3 linked regions of the Prosthecobacter dejongeii genome follow. The protein of the gene in region 3 binds, or shares a complex with, the protein of the main gene of each other region. Links are inferred from orthologs where the notes say so. Each region holds a gene or a part of one and is shown on either strand. Other genes may lie near its edges. The genes, in order: HNQ64_RS11475, nuoD and nuoB.

Region 1 (5,776 bases), on a different replicon or contig from region 3:
GAAAATATGCACCAGCAAACCAATCGAGGTGACGATCAACATCATTCCACGACTCTGCTGATCAATCAGCGCATCAATGGCGATCTTAAACTTCCCAATGCTGACGAACGGCAAAAGAACGGGATTGGAATCCTGAGAGTGCAGCAAAAGCACACTGATCACAAAGCAAACAGTGGCCGAAGCGACCGACAGAAACACGCTGGCGTTTTTCAGCAGCTTGTGTCCAAGCAAAATGGTCAGTGCCGTAAAAAACGGCAACAGCAACAGCAGAGAGGGGAGTGTGGGGGCGGCGTCCGGGGCGGGCATGGAGCGGGAGATTCTCGGTTGCGCTTAGCCTTGCAGCTTAGTGACGGATTCAGTTTCGACACTCTGCTTCGAACGGTAGAGCGCAACGATGATGGCAAGACCAACGGCCACTTCGGCAGCGGCCACCGTGATGGTGAAAAACACTAGAGACTGAGCGGCATAGTCAGGCAGCCCCTCCGTCACACGGAAACGAGAAAAAGCCACGAGAGTGAGGTTGGCAGCACTCAACATCATCTCGAGACACATGTAGATGATGATGATGTTACGCCGCGCGATGACCCCAGCGAGGCCAAGCGCAAACAGCATCCCGCTGATAATAAGGTAATGATTGAGTGTGATCATCAGGCGTCCTTGACTCCTTTCTCACGCTTGCTCAGCACCACCACGCCAATCGTGCCCACAAGGAGCAACAAACCGACCACCTGGAGGTGAAAGCCGTATTTCTGAAACAAAGTGAGGCCCATCAGTTTGGCATCAGGAAGCACTCCTGCCTTTAGGTCATTAGCAATGGTTGGAATCTTGGCCAACTCGCCTGCTTTCTGAAGCACGAGAGGAGCGTCTTTAATTTTAACAGCTCCGTTGCTAAAACTGCTGCAAACTGTCGCGATCTGAAGCGCCAAAATAACGGCCAAAACAATACCTCCGATGACAGCGGGGAGGTTGGGCTTCTTGCCTTCCTCCGCCTTGATATCCAACAACATAATGATGAAGAGGAAAAGCACCATCACGGCACCTGCGTAAACAAGGATCTGGATGGTTCCGATGAAGTAAGCATCCAAGCTCAAGAAAAGAGCCGCAAGACCAACGAAGCTACCCGCTAAAGACAGAGCACTGGTAACGGGATTTCGCGCCGTGACGACCAACAGGCCAAAGCCTAAGGTCATCGCGCTGAAAAGATAAAAGAGGATAGAAGGCATGGCTCTACTTCAATTCATTCCACTTGTTGACGAGGCCAACGCGCTTGCCGCCGATCTCATAGAGCTTCTTCTTGTTGTGCATCAATTCAGCACGGGATTCACCTGTGATGGCGTAATCTTTACGCAAATAGATGGCCTGTTCAGGACAAACTTCTTCACACATGCCGCAGTAGATGCAGCGAGTCATATCAATATCGAACTCCTTCGGCCGCTTTTCCACTTTGGCCCATGGATCATCGCTGGGGATTTCACCGGGAGTGATACGGATGGCCTTTGGAGGGCAAATGAACTCGCAAAGTTGGCAGCTCACGCAGCGCTCACGTTCCTGTTCATCGGTCACCAAAGCGGGAGCACCCCGGTAGTAGGAAGGCAGATTGGCATCCCATTTTTGCTCAGGGTATTCCATGGTCACCTTTTCCTTGCCGCCTACGATCTCGCGGAATGTTTTAAGGGCGTGCCCGAGCGTAATTTTCAAACCTTTGACGAGCGTGGAGATGAACCATCTCTCATGCCAGGCGAGCTTGGGGCGTTGGACGATAATTGTTGCCATCGGAGGGGGAAATTACTTCGTGAAGCAGGCCATGATCACGGCAGTCAGGATGACATTGGCCAGAGCCAGTTCAAACATGAACAGCCAGCCCAATTTCATAAGTTGGTCAAAGCGGAACCGCGGCAGTGACCAGCGAATGAGGATGAAGAAAAGAATGAAGACGATGACCTTCAAAAAGAAGACGCCAATGTGTAGAAGTCCAAGCCAAAAAGGCGTGGAACCTGCGGAGTAATGAAGCTGAAAGCTGCTCCCGAGCCAGCCAAAGGCAGTATCCAACCCGATCATGTTCCCGACGTATTCAAAGAAGGGCCAGAAAGGAATGCTCCAGCCGCCCAGGAACAAGGTAACGGCCAAACCCGATCCAATGATCATGGCTGCATATTCGCCCAAGAAGAAGAGGGCAAATTTCATGGAGCTGTATTCCGTATGGTAACCTGCAACGAGTTCCGTTTCGCACTCCGCCAGGTCAAAAGGCAAGCGATTGGTCTCAGCAAACATCGCCACCGTGAAAATGCAGAAGGAAATGACCATGGGCACCAGCAGCACCCAGCGTTCAGCCGTCAAACCTTCACCCCAGAAAGGCAGCAGGAGCCAACCGTTCGCGTCTTGGAACGCTGACATCTTAGAGAGATTCAGCTCACCGAACACCATCAAAACAGGAATGATCGAAAGCCCCAGGGACAGTTCATAGGAGATCATCTGCGCCGAGGAGCGAACCCCTCCGAGGAAGGGATACTTCGAGTTCGAGGACCATCCTGCTAGGACGATCCCGTAAACCCCCAAGGACGCGATAGCGAAGGTGAAAAGCGGCCCGACATTCAGGTCAGCAATCACAGACTTCACAGGTGCGGAAAAGCCTGTTCCACCCAATTTTTCAATCATTGGATTGAGGAATGAAAAATCCAATTCGCTCCCAAAAGGCAACACGGCACAAGTCATCAGTGCCGGGACCATTGTCAGCGCTGGAGCCAACCAATAGTAGAAAGTATTGACGGACTTCGGGGTGAAATCTTCTTTGAGAAGAAACTTCAAACCATCTGCCATGGGCTGCACCAGGCCCCCGATCCCAAAGATCTGGATATCCTTCTTGAAGCCAAAAAGCGTCAAGGGGATCCCGGTTCGGTTGGGGCCGACACGGTCCTGGATGATGGCCGAAAATCGCCTCTCCGCATAAACGGAGTAAGCGACCATGGGCAAGATGACCAAAAAGGTCAGGAAAACGATCTTCACCACCGAAGTGATGAGGAAGGCAAAGTCGAAGCTGGCGAGAAGTGCTGCCATGGGGGCGTGTGCATTATCAGGAAGGCTTTACGACGGGCAACCCGAATTTGTGAAAAATTTCACAAGCTCACACTTTTGTGGGCCCTAAGCCCCCTCTTTTGACCCTTTTTTTACCAAATTGAGAGGTTGCCGGACGGGGAAAACCATGCTGCGAGACATCCATCACCCATGGATGTCTTTAGAAAGGAGCAGACTTGGTCTTCGATTTCTGCGTTTTTTGGTTCAAAATGACCAGATGCCACCCTGGATTGAGTATTCTGCCTGTGCTGTATGCGCCATTTCCGGCGTGCTTGCAGCCGAGGGAAAACGCATGGACCTCTTTGGAGCGGTAGTTTTAGCTCTCGTGGCAGCGGTGGGTGGCGGAACGATACGCGATCTGTGCCTGGGTGTACGCCCCGTTTTCTGGATTCAGGCTCCTGACCACATCACGTGGTCTCTTGTAGCTGCGGTGAGCACGTTTGTGCTGGCGGGGTTCATCGAAATACCCAATCGAGCATTGACCTTGGCAGATGCCTTTGGGCTGGCCCTCTTTGGCATTGTCGGTACGGAGAAAGCCCTTCTCCTAGGCTCACCTGCCATCGTAGCAGTCCTCCTGGGCATCGTCACGGGAGTCGCGGGAGGTATCCTCCGGGATGTTTTGCGAAGTGAAATTCCTTGGGTCCTGAGAGCGGAGGTTGAACTTTATGCGACCGCAGTGGGCATAGGGGCCACCATTTTTGTGTTGCTGGAACGATGGCTTCCACCTTCAGAAAGCCATCGCTATATAGCTATGTCGGTGATCTTAATTCTGCGGCTCGCCGCCATGCGCTGGAAACTGCGATTACCCACTTTCCAGACACGACCCAAAAAGTGAAATCTCCCTGTTAAAGCGGCTCGCGCCCAGTGGCCTCTATGAATTGCTGACGCAGGCTCTGGTAGCTGGTTTCCCATTGATCCAGTGAGCGCTGATATTCCACGATTTGCTTTTCTAAAAGGCCGACACGCTGCTGCAAAAGCGCGTCCCCACTCCCCTTCTGCAGATCTGGCCACTGGGCACCCACCAAGGTAGTTTCGGCGCTGCGCGTGTGATGCGGGCTAAAACCAAAGAAGGCCTGATCTGAAAGCCGGGATTCCGTGGCATCCACGCAATTGATCAGAACGACATTTTCATCAATTTCTCCTGTGGCTAAAAACTCCTGAATGGTGGCGACATTGGTCGGCCCATAAAGATACTGATCCGGCATTTGGATCAGCCAATCCATCTGCAATTCCTGGATCATGGGTGCCCGCTGCCAGGTCTGTCGCCCGTCATTGGATAACTTATCCATGGGCGAAATTTTAGCCTCGCTAGCCCAGCCCAAAAGGGTCTCGGTGGTGATGGGGCCGTATTCTTGATTGTCAGCCGCTTTGATGAGATGCCAGGTCGTATCGCTCATGTCTCAGATGTTAGCGAATGCCCCCCAGCCACCGGAAGAAAAAAATGAGAAAACCGATGACCGGGCAGAACGCATGCTAACCTGGGACAAAGGACTCCCGTTTAAGGGCCATCAAAGATCGTCGAGTCCGATATCTGAGGAGGCGTGCCAATCCCCTTCGTATGGGCTAGGCCCAGAGCTTTCCGCTTGCGCGCATCGGCAAAAAAAGCCTTTAGCAAAGCGATGCTGTCATCCGCCAAAACACCGGGCGTGATCTCGCTGCGATGGTTGAGATTGGGAGCTTGCAGCAGATTCCAAAATCCCCCTGCCGCCCCACCTTTGACATCCACACAACCGAAGATGACCCGCCGAATCCGGCAGTGGACAATCGCCCCGGCACACATGGGACAAGGCTCTTTGGTAACGTAGAGATCACACTCCGCTAAACGCCAGTCTTCCATCGCACTCTCCGCCTGAGTCAGAGCCAGCATTTCGGCATGAGCGGTGGCATCTTTCAGCGTTTCCACCTGATTCCAGGCACGACCGATGATCTGCCCTTTGTGAACGATGACCGCGCCAATGGGCACCTCATCCTGACGGGCTGCTTTTTTGGCCAGACGTAGAGCCTCGCGCATGAAGTGCTCATCCGAGACGAGATCAATGGTTTGGGGAAGTTCCAGGCTCATAGCAGTTCCTCGACGAAACGTTGACTGTTGAAGGGCTGAAATTCCTCCACTTTTTCACCCAGGCCGATGTAGCGGGTGGGCACCCCCAGCTCCTGCTGGATGGTCACTAAAATGCCGCCTTTACCACTGCCATCCAGCTTGGTGACGATGACGCCCGTCAGTGGGATGATCTTGTGAAACTCGCGTGCCTGCTGGAGGGCATTGGCCCCCGTGGTGGCATCCACCACCAAAAGAACTTCGTGGGGAGAGGTGCTGTCTTTACGCCCCAGGATGCGGTGGATCTTTTTCAGCTCTTCCATGAGGTTGTGCTTGTTGTGTAAGCGGCCCGCCGTGTCACATAGCAGGAAGTCCGCCTGAGTGCGACTGGCGAGGTCATACGCCTCAAAACAAACAGAGGCGGGATCACCATTTGGCGGCCCTTTCACCATGGGGATGTTTAGGCGCTGAGACCAGACTTCCAGCTGCTCCACGGCGGCTGCGCGGAAAGTATCTGCTGCGGCTAGCACCACCTTTTTTCCGCCTTTATGGAGAAGATGGGCCAGTTTGGCCGTGGAGGTGGTCTTTCCAGTGCCATTCACCCCGATCACCAGGACCACCTTGGGTTTACCGTCCAGAGGCGTCAGTGTCTCAGCCTTTTCAGGC
Region 2 (5,884 bases), on a different replicon or contig from region 3:
CCCCCACCATCTACCCATTCCACTCCCCAGCGCGCCCCCAGGCCTGAAACACCGCAGAGGTAAGAACACCGCAGAGAAAACCCTTCTGAAAAACTCTTCTCTGCGGTGTTCCTATCTCTTGCGGTGTGTCCTTTCTTCAAAGGCGGATGGGCCTATCGGGAACGGTCCCGCACGGGCACCTCCCCCGCTCTCGTTCGCTCCATTCATCCACACTTCCCGTTAGGCCTTTTCCTAGACCGTCCCGGATGCGGGGCGGGACGACCCTACCCGGCCCCAAACCTGCCCCCCCCTAACGGCCTTTCCTGTGAATCCTGAAAATCCTGTGAATCCTATCAAAAAAACGGTACCCCGGCCATCACGCCACATTCACCCCACACCCACCTTTTCTGGGGTTGTCGGGCCTGCCCGCCTCACACCGCCACCTGCACCTTGAACGGTGCGGCCTGAAACACCACGGGGGTGCCGATGCTGGCCAGCTCGCCATCCACCTCCAGCGGCGCGGCGGGGGTGGAGGTCACGGTGAACTCGCGCAGTTGCAGGTAATCAATGTCCTCCGCAGGCTCATACCCATCCACCAAAATCGCCCGCAGCATCTGCGCAAATTCCCAGCCGCCCAGGCCGCGAAACACCAGCACATCCAGCAGCCCGTCCTGATTCGACGCCTGGCGAAACACCGGCACCGGGCCGCCGTAATGCCTGCCCGCGCCCACCAGCACCACCGAGCCATGCAGCGAGGGCCGCCCCTCGATGTGGACGGAAAGCACGGGCGGCTGCCGCGTCAGCACCTGCATGGCAGACATGACGTAACTCAGCGGGCCAAAGCGTTTTTTGCTCTCCCAGGAGGTCTCCTGGATGATCTCGGCATCGAACCCCACGCCCGCCAGTTGCACAAAGTACTGGTCATTCGCCATCCACAGGTCCAGCTCCCGGAAACGGCCCTGGGAAATCTGCGCCCAGCACGCCGGCAGATCCGCACTGGGCAGGCCCAGCTCCAGCGAAAAAACATTCATCGTCCCCACCGGCAGCACGCCCAGCGCCGTGTGTTTTTCCCCCGCAGGACGGGCGGCATTCACGCGGCACAGGCCCTGCAGCACCTCATTCATGGTGCCATCTCCGCCAGCGGCGACGATGAGCGGGTGGCCTTCACGGGCCAGTTTCTCCGCCAGCTCCGTGGCCTGGCCGGGGCCTTCCGTGAGGATGAGCTCGGGCGCGGGAGTCAGTGCGCGGATGGCTTTTTCACGCGCAGCCGCCTGGGTGCTGCGGGCGGCCGGATTCAGAATGACGGGGATTCTTTCGGGCATGAGGGGCAGCGCCTATGGGCCAGAATGGGGCCGAGCTCAAGCAACACTTCCCTTGGCGAGGCGGCACGCCACCGATCAAGGGTACTTTGCCAGCAGCTCCGCCGCTTTGGCAGGCTCCACCTTTTCAAAAAAGTCGTCTTCCACCATGCACACGGGGCCAAAGCCGCAGCTCGCCAGGCACTCAGCAAATTCGATGCTGTACTTGCCGTCTTCACTCACCGCGATGGGGTGGTGGTGATCGCAGTGGCTGCGGTCAATTTTGGCCTCTTTGCACAGCGCATCCATCAGCTCATAGCTGCCCGTCATGGCGCAGGAAAGCGTGCGGCAGACGCGGATGTGGTACTTCCCAGGGGCGCTCTGGCGGAAACCGGGGTAGAAGGTCACCACCTCCAGCACCTGGATCGGCTCCAGCCCCAGCTTCGCCGCCACCCAGTTCACGATGTCATCGCTGATGAACCGGTAGTGCTCCTGCATCAGGTGCAGCAGGGGCAAAACGGCACTGCGCTTGGAAACGGGGTAATGCGTGATCACCTCGTCCATCTTGCTCTCCAACTCTGCGGGGACTGCGAATGCCATCTTAAAAGTTCAGGTAGTAAAAGGTTGCTAGATTCAGCGCGTGCAGCCTCAGCGGTCGCACTCGCCCATCACGAAGTCGAGGCTGCCCAGCACGGAAGGAATGTCGCTGAGCATGTGACCGGGCATGATTTTGGAAAGGATGCTCAGGTTCACGAACGAGGGGCTGCGGATCTTCAGGCGGTAAGGCACCCCACCGCCCTTGCTGTGGATGTAAAAGCCCAGCTCTCCCTTAGGATTTTCCGCGCCAAAGTACACCTCACCCGCAGGCGCATCAATGCCCTGAGTGGCGATGATGAAGTGGTGGATGAGCTCCTCCATCTTCATGAGCACGCGATCTTTATTTGGCAGCAGGCCTTTGGCATCGGCCACATTGATGGGGCCGCCGGGCAGCTTCGCAAACACCTGACGCAGGATGCGCACGCTCTGGCGCATCTCTTCCATGCGGACGAGGTAACGATCGTAACAATCTCCCTTGGTGCCGATGGGCACATCGAATTCGTACTTCTCGTAGTCGAGGTAAGGGTTCGTTTTGCGCAGGTCATGCTCCACGCCGGAGCCGCGCAGGTTCGGGCCCGAGAGGCCGTAGGCGATGGCATCCGCCTTGGTGATGACGCCGATGTCCTGCGTACGGGCGATGAAGATGGCGTTGCGCGTCAGCAGCTTGTCAATCTCATCAATGACGGGCTCCACCTCGGCAAGGAACTTCAGGACCGACTCGGTAAAGCCGTCTGGCAGATCGCGGATCTGGCCGCCCACGCGGGTGTAGCTGGTGGTGAAGCGTGCGCCGGTGAGCTGCTCGCACAGGTTATAGATCTTCTCACGCTCCGTGAACGTGTAGAGGAAAACCGTCATCGCGCCCACGTCCATGGCGAAGACGCCCACGCCCAGCAGGTGGGCGGAAATGCGCGCCAGCTCACAGCAGATCACGCGGATCGCACGGCCACGCTCCGGCACTTCCCAGCCCATCAGTTTTTCCACCGCCAGGGCGTAAGCCACGTTGTTGGCCAGGGGGGCCAGGTAGTCCAGCCGGTCTGTGTAGGGCACGAACTGGTTGTAATGCATGTTTTCGGCGATCTTTTCATCGCCCCGGTGCAGGTAGCCCACATCTGGCTCCGCCTTCGTGATGGTCTCGCCATCCAGTTCCAAAATCATCCGCAGCACCCCGTGGGTGGCTGGGTGGGAGGGCCCCATGTTCAGGACCAGCTTCTCGCCCACGAGATCGGTCGTCGTCTCTTCGAGACTGTCCAGGTGCATCGCCACCTTGGCGGCGGTGTCCGGGGACTCGTATTCACGGGTAACAGCAGGCATAATGGGGTAAAGATGACTATTCTACGCGGGCCAAACAGCGGCAACACGAATTTGTGAAAAATTTCACAAGCTCCCCTTCGGTGTCCCTGGGGAGTTCGCAGGACTCGGGGGCGGGGGGAGGTGTAGGAGAAAAGGTAGGCGCAGGGGGACGGTGCGCCGCGCGTGGGGGCGGACGGATGTTTCTCGCGCCCCTGCGGGGCGCCCCTCTTGCCACATTGTGGGGGGTTTCGTCCATCCGGGGGTTCCCGCTCGCCAAGCCTCGCTCCACCCCCGGCTACTTTTCTTTCGCCCCTCCGGGGCGAGGAGGTGCAAGGGGAAAAGGTAGGGCACACGGTCCCCAGGCGCAGCGGGGTGGGGGGATGACCTCGTCCGCAGTACAGCATTCATCACTCTCCGAGTGATGCCGTCCGCCCCAGCACGCATCGTCCGCCAGTACAGTATTCATCACTCTCCGAGTGATGCGTCCGCCCCAGCACGCACCGTCCGCCAGTACAGTATTCATCACTCTCCGAGTGATGCCGTCCGCCCCAGCCAAGCCTCGTCCGCCATGGAGCGCACGCGTCTCGCGTGCCGAGTTCTGCGTCCTCGCGGAACTCCCATTTAGCGCCCTCGTCCGCCCCCTAGCTTCCACCCCACTGCGCATTGGGACAATGCGCCCTACCTTACCCCCTCGTCCGCTCCCCCATCCTAAACCTCCCCAAGCCCCTCCCCGCGCCCCGGAGGGGCGAAAGAAGACTAGCCGGGGGTGGAGCGAGGCACGAGCGAAACCCCCGGTCACCTAACCAAGAGCGCGTCCACACACGCTGCGCCCTGGAGGGGCGCGAGAAAGGTCGAATGTCCCCCGATGCGTGTTGTTGGTTAGGCGCTGGTCCGGAGGTCTCTCTGGATGTGGAGGCCCGGTGTTTCGGGGCGCGGGTGTGGGCGCGCACCGCACAAAAAAGGCGACTGAGGTTTCCCTCAGTCGCCTGGAAATGAAACGAGGAGGTGCCGCGGCACGTCCTCATTCGGGGGTTAGCCGATGACTTCTGGCCACTCGGTGTGGAAGAACTCACCTTCAGGCTTGTCCGTGCGCTCATAGGTGTGAGCACCGAAGAAGTCGCGCTGGGCCTGCAGCAGGTTGGCGGGCAGGCGCTCGGCGCGGTAGCTGTCGTAGTAGCCGAGGGAGGCGGAGAAAGCCGGAACGGGGATGCCGTTCAGCGTGGCCAGGGCCACGACTTCGCGCCAGTTCTGCTGCGTCTTGCTCAGCAGGTCCTTGAAGAAGGGGGCCAGCATGAGGTTGCTCAGCTCTGCGTTTTCACGATACGCGTCGGTGATCTTGTTGAGGAAGCGGGCACGGATGATGCAACCGCCGCGCCAGATGGAGGCGATGCGGCCGAGGTCGAGGCCCCAGTTCTTCGCTTCGCCCATGGTCTTGATCAGGTCCAGGCCCTGGGCGTAGGAGATGACTTTGGAGGCGTAGAGGGCATCGTGCACTTTCTGGACGAGCTCGGCTTTGTCCGTGGTGATGTTCACCTTCGGGCCGGTGAGTTCCTTGCTGGCAGCCACGCGGGCTTTCTTCTTGGAGGAAAGGATGCGGGCCTCCACAGCGGCATTGATGGTGCTGATGACGACGGCGTTTTCAGCGGCGTTCAGCAGGGTCCACTGGCCCGTGCCTTTCTGGCCAGCCTTGTCCACGATGAGTTCGACGATCGGCTTGCCCGTCTCAGGGTCTTTCTGTTCCAGGGCCTTGCCGGTGATCTGGATGAGGTAGCTCTGCATGTCGCCGTCGTTCCAGTCGGTGAAGACCTGGGCGATTTCATCCGTGGTGAAGCCGGCGTTTTTGAAGATGTTGTAGGCTTCGCAGATGAGCTGCATGTCGCCATACTCGATGCCGTTGTGGATCATCTTCACGTAGTGGCCAGCGCCGCCAGTGCCGATGTGGATCACGCAAGGCTCGCCGTCCACTTTGGCGGAGATGCTTTCAAAGATGGGCTTCATGACTTCCCAGGTGCTGGCCGGGCCACCAGGCATGATGGAGGGGCCTTTGCGGGCGCCTTCTTCACCGCCGGAGACGCCTGCGCCGATGAAGCGGAGGCCTTTTTCGGCCAAGTATTTGTCGCGGCGCTCCGTGGTCAGGTAGTAGCTGTTGCCACCGTCAATGACGATGTCGTCCTTTTCCAGGAGGGGGATGAGCTGCTCGATCACGGCATCCACCGCGTCGCGGTCGCTGTCTTTGACGGCGTTGGACTTCACCATGATCTGGATCTTCCGGGGAGTGGCCAGGGACTGGACAAATTCTTCCAGGGTCTTGGCGCCGACGAGCTTTTTGCCAGGGTGCTTGGCGATGAATTCGTCCGTCGTGGCGGTGGTGCGGTTAAACACGGAAACCTGGAAGCCACGGCTTTCCACGTTCAACACTAGGTTCTGGCCCATCACGGCGAGGCCGATCAATCCGAAGTCACTTTTTTGGCTCATTTTCAGTCAGTAGGGGTAAGTTAGGCCGCCTGGGCGGGGGCGGGAGTCATACCTGCCGGGGGGATATTTGGCAAAGGGGATTTTGTTCATGGGAAGGATGAATGCGGCTGATGGCCCGGTGAATGGCGGGTGGAAAGGCCTGAAAAAGCTGCACAGAAGGGCGCAAGCGCGTCATTTCTGGGGGTGAAAAAAGTGGTTTTTTCATTCGTTGTCTTCTGAGTTGCCCTTACATTTTGCACGCATGG
Region 3 (5,863 bases):
TAGTCCTTCACCAGAGCGTGGCGGGCGAGACGCTCGGCCACGTCACGTTTGTTTTTCGGGTGAATGTCGTTGGCTTCGCCGAGATCAATGATGACGGCCTGGCCACCGTTTTTGATGGCGTTCTGGGTCTTGGTCTGGCTTTCGCGCAGTTCAGCCCAGGCACTGTCGCCAGGGGTGGGTACTTCAGGCATGAAGTCAGCCAACTGCACCCAGTAGAAGGGGAAATCACCCTGTTTCCACTCTTTGCGCCAATGCTCAATCATGAACGGGAAGAGAGAGCCGTATTCATAGGCGCGTCCGGCATTGGACTCGCCCTGGTACCAGATAGCCCCTTTGATGCCATAGCCGATGGTGGGCAGCAGCACGCCGTTGTAGATGTTTCCAGGGCGGGCATTGCCCGTGAGCCAGCTTTGAGGGGAACTGGGCTGGCGAGGAATAGGTTGGCCAGCTTTTTTGGCTTCGTCGGCCTGGGTCTTCCATTTAGCCAGAGCCACTTCGTAATCCTTTTTGGCCTTCTCAGAGTTCATGGCGGCTTCCGTCTTCACGGTGTTTTCCATGAGGCCTTTGAAGCGTGCGTCTTTCTCCAATTCATCACGCCGTACCCAGGCTTCGGCAGCGCTGCCACCCCAGGCGTTGTTGATCAGGCCCACGGGCACATCCAGCATGCGATGCAGGACGCGACCATAGAAATAACCGACCGCGCTGAACGGGCCCACGGTCTGTGGGGAGCACTCTACCCACTGGCCTTTGAAGTCCTGCTGGGGCTCTTGAGTGCCCACTTGTGGCACGGAGATGAGGCGGATGTTCGGGTATTTCGCCGTGGCGATTTCTAGGTCTGCATCCCAGGAGGCGTTCACGCTCCACTGCATGTTGGACTGGCCGGAGCAGATCCACACCTCACCCACGAGGACGTTTTTCAGCTCGCGGGTATTGGTGCCTTTGATGCCGAGGGTGGCAGGCTGCGCATTGGCAGGTACCGCATCCAGCTTCACGGTCCATTTGCCATCCGCGCCTGCTTTGGCGGTCTTGGTCTGGCCTGCAAAGGTCACGGTCACATCCGTGCCGGGCGTATCCCAGCCCCAGATGGGGTTGGCCTGCTTTTGCTGCAGGACCATGTTATCGCCAATGATGGCGGGTAGTTTGATTTCCGCCCGAGCCGAAAAGGCCAAGGCAGCGAGGAGTGAGGTGAGTGCGAGTGTGCGCATGGATGGGATAAGAGAGCGTGTAGTACGTCATCTCCAAGATGAACCCTTCGTCGATCCGAAAATAATGCATAGCCCTATGAAATAGGTTGCTGATGTAAAATTGACGGCTTTCAAAAAGGATGTATAATTGACATCATGACGCGTACGCAAATCCAGCTTCCCGATGAGCTTTATCGCCGGGCCAAAGCTTTGGCAGAGCAGAAAGAGCTTTCTTTAGCCGAGATTGCTAGACGTGGAATTGAGCTGTTTTTAGCTCGGTTCCCACAGCCGATAGCCGAGCCTCAAAAATGGGTTCTGCCCAAGGTATCTGCGGGTCGCGCCCTGGTTCCTCTGGACAAACTTAGAGACATTTCCAGTGAGGAAGAATCCATGCGAGGTCTCGATCAGTCATGATTGCTCTCGACACGAATATTTTGCTACCAGCTGTCAATCCAGACCACCCAGATCATGCGAAGGCGTTTTTGTTTGTGATGGGTTTACAAGATCGTGATGAGGTGGCTATCTCGGAGTTCGTTTTAGTCGAACTCTACGGATTGTTACGAAATCCAGTGGTGCTTCTCAAGCCTTTAGATGCTCCCGAAGCAGTGGCTGTTTGTGAGGCTTTTCGCTGTCACCCGCGATGGCAAATCTTGGGTTTTCCTCCGGACAGTAAGGTGTTTCATGACCTTTATTGGCCGCACCTAAGAATGAAAAATTTTGCGCGACGAAAAGCTTTTGATTTGAGAATCGCGCTGTCGCTCACTCTTCAAGGAGTCACGGAGTTTGCTACCGTGAACTTGAAGGACTTTGAAGGGATGGGCTTTAAGCGCGTCTGGAATCCTCTCGAAGAATAACCAGGGCTGCCAAACACTACTCCACCCGCTTTGCGCGCGGCTCGCGGGCCACGGTGTCTGGGGCACCTGCGCTGGTGACGAAGGGACCGTCTGCCATGGGGGCGATGCCAGTGAAGCCGACTTCGGGCATGTCGCTGGGTTTGCCGGCGAGGGGGAAGTCTTTGCGCAGGGGGAAGTAGGGGTAACCTTCCCACATGAGGATGCGGCGCAGATCGGGATGACCGGCGAATTTGATGCCCATCATGTCCCAGACTTCACGCTCATGCCAGTCGGCCGTGGGCCAGATGTCACTGACGGTGGCGGGTTCTTCTTCATCGGGGATCTGGGCCTTGATGCGCAGGTGCTGGTGATGGCCGTAGCCATACACTTCATAGACCATTTCAAAACGCGGTTCCTGGCCCATGTGATCCAGGCTGGAGATGTCCACGAGGTAATCGAAGTTCAGCTCGTCACGGCAGTATTTGAGCAGCGATTTCACACTGGTCAAGGAAACTTGCAGGGTGTGCTCGCCCCGAAATTCGGTGGTGCTGAGGACGGCATCGCCGAATTTTTCCTTCAGGGCGGTGACCATTTGCGCGGCGTTCATGATGCGATTCGGTGCGGCTTGTTGTCCTTTTGACGATTTTTGACGGGCCTAAAATTAGGACAGCTCGTTGATCAATTCCTGCTTCTGCTCGGAGATGGAGTGCTCGCCTTCGATTTTACGCTGCAAGCGCATCAGACCTTCCATGAGAGCTTCCGGGCGTGGAGGGCAGCCCGAGATGTACACGTCCACTGGGATCAGGTGATCAATGCCCTGAAGCACAGCGTAACTGCGATACATGCCACCGCTGGAGGCACAGGCACCCATGGCGATGCACCACTTGGGCTCCGGCATCTGGTCCCACACGCGTTTCACGGCCAGGGCCATTTTGTAAGTCACTGTGCCTGCGACGATCATCACATCCGCCTGACGGGGGGAAAAGCGCATGACCTCCATGCCAAAGCGGCTGAGGTCATAACGGCTGCAAGCGGAGGCCATCATCTCGATGGCACAGCAGGCGAGGCCCATGGGCATCGGCCAGAGGGAGTTCTTGCGCATCCAGTTGACCGCAGAGTCCAGCTTGGTGACGACGACATTGCCCTCGATTTTGGAATCGTAGGAGGCTTCGGTTTCAGCAGGGGCGACCATGGCGTTGGAAAAAGAGGTTAACGATGGAAGAAATACGCCCCGGCTCCCCCCCCGGCAACCCGTTTGTGAAAGTTTTCACAAGCTCGGGCAGCCCGTGAAGTATCATTTAGAAGGTCTTCAGACCAGGAGGGGTGCTGCTGGTTCCGTTAAATCCAGGTGCGTTAGGGGCACCGCCTGCGGGTTGCTGCACTTGGTAAGTGGCAGCGGGAGCTGAGTAAGAGGGGGTGGTGGGCTGCGGGGTGTAGCCCCCGTAGGCAGGCTGTGGCGAGTAAGATGGAGGTGCCGCAGGCCGTGGGGAGTAAGCGGGCTGCTGGGCATAGCCCCCATACTGTGGCTGGGCTGGGGCGCCGTAGTTTCCTCGAGCCACCGTTTGAGCCGTGACCTCCACCTGACCCATCTGCATGTAGGGGATGCCGATCTGCTGGGCAGCGGCGCTGGAGAGATTGATCACACGTCCCTGATAATAGGGAAAGCGATCATTGACGGTGACATTCACCGTGCGGCCATTGAGCATGTTTTTCACCGTCACCACGGTGCCAAAGGGCAAGGTGGTGTGGGCAGCGGTGTAAGCTTGTGGATAATAGATCTCACCTGAAGAGGTAGGTCGTCCGGTGTATTGGTCTGCGACATAGGAGGCCCAGCCCTGCTCCCTGTGGGCAGGTGGACGTGAGGCGCAACTGACCAGGGCCAGCATGGAGAGACAGAGAAACCAGCGACAAAACATGCAGGCATGGTTTTTACACAAAGAAGTGCGCTTCGTCACTCTTAGAAATTAAGAAAGCTTCGACAATGGGGTCTAGGAGGATGCGGGCGATAAGTTGTCAGCCATGGCCCACTCCGTGTGGGAGATGAAGGCACCCTCCTTCAAAAAACGCTCCACCGCCCGCAGCACCCGGGGCCGCCACATCATGAATGTGTGGTCTGCCTGCGTGACCATGAAATCTGCCTGCCCTGCAACCCAACCCCCCGCGACGGTGACGATGCCATCGGACTCGGGGCCCAAGAGATCACGGAAAAGGGTAATCACAGGCTTATTTCCCATGATGATGCCGGTGCCGGGCGGCACGGCCCCAAGCCTGCGCGGAGTGCTTGTTTCATCCACCCCCAGCTCATGAATGACGGGGCCTAACAAACGACGCAACCAGGGCGACTCCCCCAGTTGCGCAAGCACCTCGCTGCCTTGATTCGGCGGGCCTAACATCACGGTGCGGCCGAGAGGGAAGGACGGGTCTCGGTTCTCTGCCCAGGCCCGGAACAGGATACCGCCCAGAGAGTGCGTGACAAAATGAACGCGCGTGCCCTTGGTCAGTCGCAGTTTAGCTAAAACAGGTTTTAACCATTGATCCACGGCTTTCTGCACTGTGACACGACGGGAGGGGTAGCTCACGCTGATGACCCTGTAACCCGCCCGCCATAACCAGAAACGCAACGCCAGCAGACTGCGAGGCGAACGCCCGAGCCCGTGGATCAAAACCACGATGTCGCGCTGGGTAGGTTTCATAGGGTACTAATGCAGCGAGAACGTCTTTTGGTCAACTTTTGGCTGTGCAGGACAATCGGAGGTGGCCAGGGTCAAGAATCGTCAAACACCCAGCAAGAATGAGCAGCACCGAGGCATTGCTTGAGGAGCTTGTTTTGGAAGATGCTTAAGAGATCATGCCCAACCATCGCGCCATCCAGCTCGTCGCCAGCGGCGACCTCCGACTTTCCGCCAACCAAACCTGCTGGCCTGCCCAGAAGGCCATGGAAGACGCTTTGGCCAAAGCTCTTAAAGCCGAAGGTTATGAGGTCAAACGTGCTCATCCATACGATGCCAAGAAAAAGCACGGCTTCATCGCCAGTCAGCGTGAGGGGATCGAGGTCTTTCGCACGGTGGACCCAGATGCGCCCATCATCGTGGCAGAGGCGGTGTGGCAATATTCGCATCACGTGCTCGCGGGGCTTAGCACGCATCGCGGCCCCATCTTGACCGTGGCGAACTGGAGCGGCCAGTGGCCCGGCCTCGTGGGCCTGCTGAATCTGAATGCGTCGCTGACCAAGGCCGGCGTGACCTACTCCACGCTCTGGAGCGAGACCTTCACCGATGCCTATTTTAAAAATGGCCTGCGTGAATGGCTCGATACGGGTGCCGTGACGCATGACCAGTCCCATGTGCGCGATCTTTCCCTGCTGAAGCTGCCGCAGGAGGATGAAAGTCTGGGCCGGGATTTCGGGCGTCGTTTCCGCAATCACAAGGCGATTCTCGGCGTCTTCGATGAAGGCTGCATGGGCATGTACAATGCCATTATCCCGGACAATCTTTTTCACGCCACCGGCTGCTTTAAAGAAAGACTCAGCCAGTCCAGTCTCTATGCAGCCATGCAGACCGTGAGCGATGAGGATGCGGTGGAAGCCTATGCCTGGCTGAAGAAGAAGGGATTGCAAATGCAGTTAGGCCAAGATGAAGCCACGGAGCTCACCGAGGCGCAGATCCTCCTCCAGTGTAAAATGTACATCGCCGCCGTCCGCATGGCGGATGAATTTGGCTGCGACGCCATCGGCATCCAATACCAGCAGGGGCTGAAGGATCTCACGCCAGCCAGCGACCTCGTGGAGGGCATGCTTAACAACACAGACCGCCCACCCGTGCGCAGTGCCGATGGCAAACGTGTGCT

The links.
Region 1: the proteins of nuoB (region 3) and HNQ64_RS11475 are in contact, whole or in part, in a crystal structure (PDB 6I1P), measured with the Thermus thermophilus proteins. The link is inferred for Prosthecobacter dejongeii from one-to-one orthologs. Residues at the interface, in WP_096411117.1 of Thermus thermophilus: Ala56, Arg57, Asn58, Asp59, Arg62, Phe63, Ala110, Ser113, Ser114, Gly115, Gly116, Met117, Asn119, Gln125, Asn126, Asp134, Val135, Tyr136, Val137, Pro138, Gly139, Cys140, Arg143, Glu145, Ala146, Ile148, Tyr149, Ala150, Met152, Gln153; in WP_096411123.1 of Thermus thermophilus: Val22, Thr23, Val24, Pro25, Tyr26, Pro27, Val31, Ala32, Leu33, Phe37, Pro64, Ala65, Asn94, Met95, Leu96, Arg97, Cys98, Ile99, Phe100, Phe119, Glu120, Met121, Ala122, Asp123, Tyr124, Glu125, Tyr126, Asp128, Leu129, Lys144.
Region 2: the proteins of nuoB (region 3) and nuoD are in contact, whole or in part, in a cryo-EM structure (PDB 6KHJ), measured with the Thermosynechococcus vestitus proteins. The link is inferred for Prosthecobacter dejongeii from one-to-one orthologs. Residues at the interface, in WP_011056552.1 of Thermosynechococcus vestitus: Leu46, Met47, Tyr48, Thr50, Ala51, Cys52, Phe54, Ile55, Glu56, Ala58, Ala59, Ile61, Gly62, Ser63, Arg64, Phe65, Asn76, Pro78, Thr89, Thr91, Lys93, Met94, Ala97, Leu101, Met123, Phe124, Ser126, Asp127, Ser128, Tyr129; in WP_011057128.1 of Thermosynechococcus vestitus: Pro17, His18, His19, Pro20, Ser21, Met22, Val25, Arg27, Met29, Thr31, Ile38, Asp39, Cys40, Glu41, Pro42, Val43, Ile44, Gly45, Tyr46, Leu47, His48, Arg49, Gly50, Met51, Lys53, Ile54, Asn57, Arg58, Pro65, Tyr66.

What each region holds. Positions count from the first base shown.
Region 1 is NZ_JACHIF010000004.1:219,281-225,056, reverse strand. The notes cover bases 1-2,813. They hold HNQ64_RS11475 (NuoI/complex I 23 kDa subunit family protein), read right to left. Parts: upstream 1,774-2,813; coding sequence 1,228-1,773; downstream 1-1,227. Other genes in these bases: HNQ64_RS11470 (complex I subunit 1/NuoH family protein), read right to left, coding at 1,786-2,813; HNQ64_RS11480 (NADH-quinone oxidoreductase subunit J family protein), read right to left, coding at 648-1,223; nuoK (NADH-quinone oxidoreductase subunit NuoK), read right to left, coding at 331-648; nuoL (NADH-quinone oxidoreductase subunit L), read right to left, coding at 1-306. Also shown: more of HNQ64_RS11470, read right to left, coding at 2,814-3,054; HNQ64_RS11465 (trimeric intracellular cation channel family protein), read left to right, coding at 3,290-3,907; HNQ64_RS11460 (hypothetical protein), read right to left, coding at 3,918-4,469; tRNA adenosine(34) deaminase TadA, read right to left, coding at 4,571-5,134; signal recognition particle-docking protein FtsY, read right to left, coding at 5,131-5,776. UniProt on the Escherichia coli protein: NDH-1 shuttles electrons from NADH, via FMN and iron-sulfur (Fe-S) centers, to quinones in the respiratory chain. The immediate electron acceptor for the enzyme in this species is believed to be ubiquinone.
Region 2 is NZ_JACHIF010000005.1:424,978-430,861, reverse strand. What follows is about bases 1,056-3,976. They hold nuoD (NADH dehydrogenase (quinone) subunit D), read right to left. Parts: upstream 3,186-3,976; coding sequence 1,926-3,185; downstream 1,056-1,925. Other genes in these bases: HNQ64_RS14280 (NADH-quinone oxidoreductase subunit NuoE family protein), read right to left, coding at 1,377-1,877; HNQ64_RS14285 (diacylglycerol/lipid kinase family protein), read right to left, coding at 1,056-1,301. Also shown: more of HNQ64_RS14285, read right to left, coding at 411-1,055; gnd (decarboxylating NADP(+)-dependent phosphogluconate dehydrogenase), read right to left, coding at 4,197-5,639; HNQ64_RS14265 (hypothetical protein), read left to right, coding at 5,881-5,884.
Region 3 is NZ_JACHIF010000001.1:1,154,931-1,160,793, forward strand. The notes cover bases 1,445-4,344. They hold nuoB (NADH-quinone oxidoreductase subunit NuoB), read right to left. Parts: upstream 3,210-4,344; coding sequence 2,679-3,209; downstream 1,445-2,678. Other genes in these bases: HNQ64_RS04580 (antitoxin), read left to right, coding at 1,445-1,598; HNQ64_RS04585 (PIN domain-containing protein), read left to right, coding at 1,595-2,038; HNQ64_RS04590 (NADH-quinone oxidoreductase subunit C), read right to left, coding at 2,055-2,624; HNQ64_RS04600 (septal ring lytic transglycosylase RlpA family protein), read right to left, coding at 3,316-3,933; HNQ64_RS04605 (alpha/beta fold hydrolase), read right to left, coding at 4,006-4,344. Outside these bases: HNQ64_RS04575 (sialate O-acetylesterase), read right to left, coding at 1-1,205; more of HNQ64_RS04580, read left to right, coding at 1,341-1,444; more of HNQ64_RS04605, read right to left, coding at 4,345-4,710; HNQ64_RS04610 (L-fucose/L-arabinose isomerase family protein), read left to right, coding at 4,866-5,863. UniProt on the Escherichia coli protein: NDH-1 shuttles electrons from NADH, via FMN and iron-sulfur (Fe-S) centers, to quinones in the respiratory chain. The immediate electron acceptor for the enzyme in this species is ubiquinone.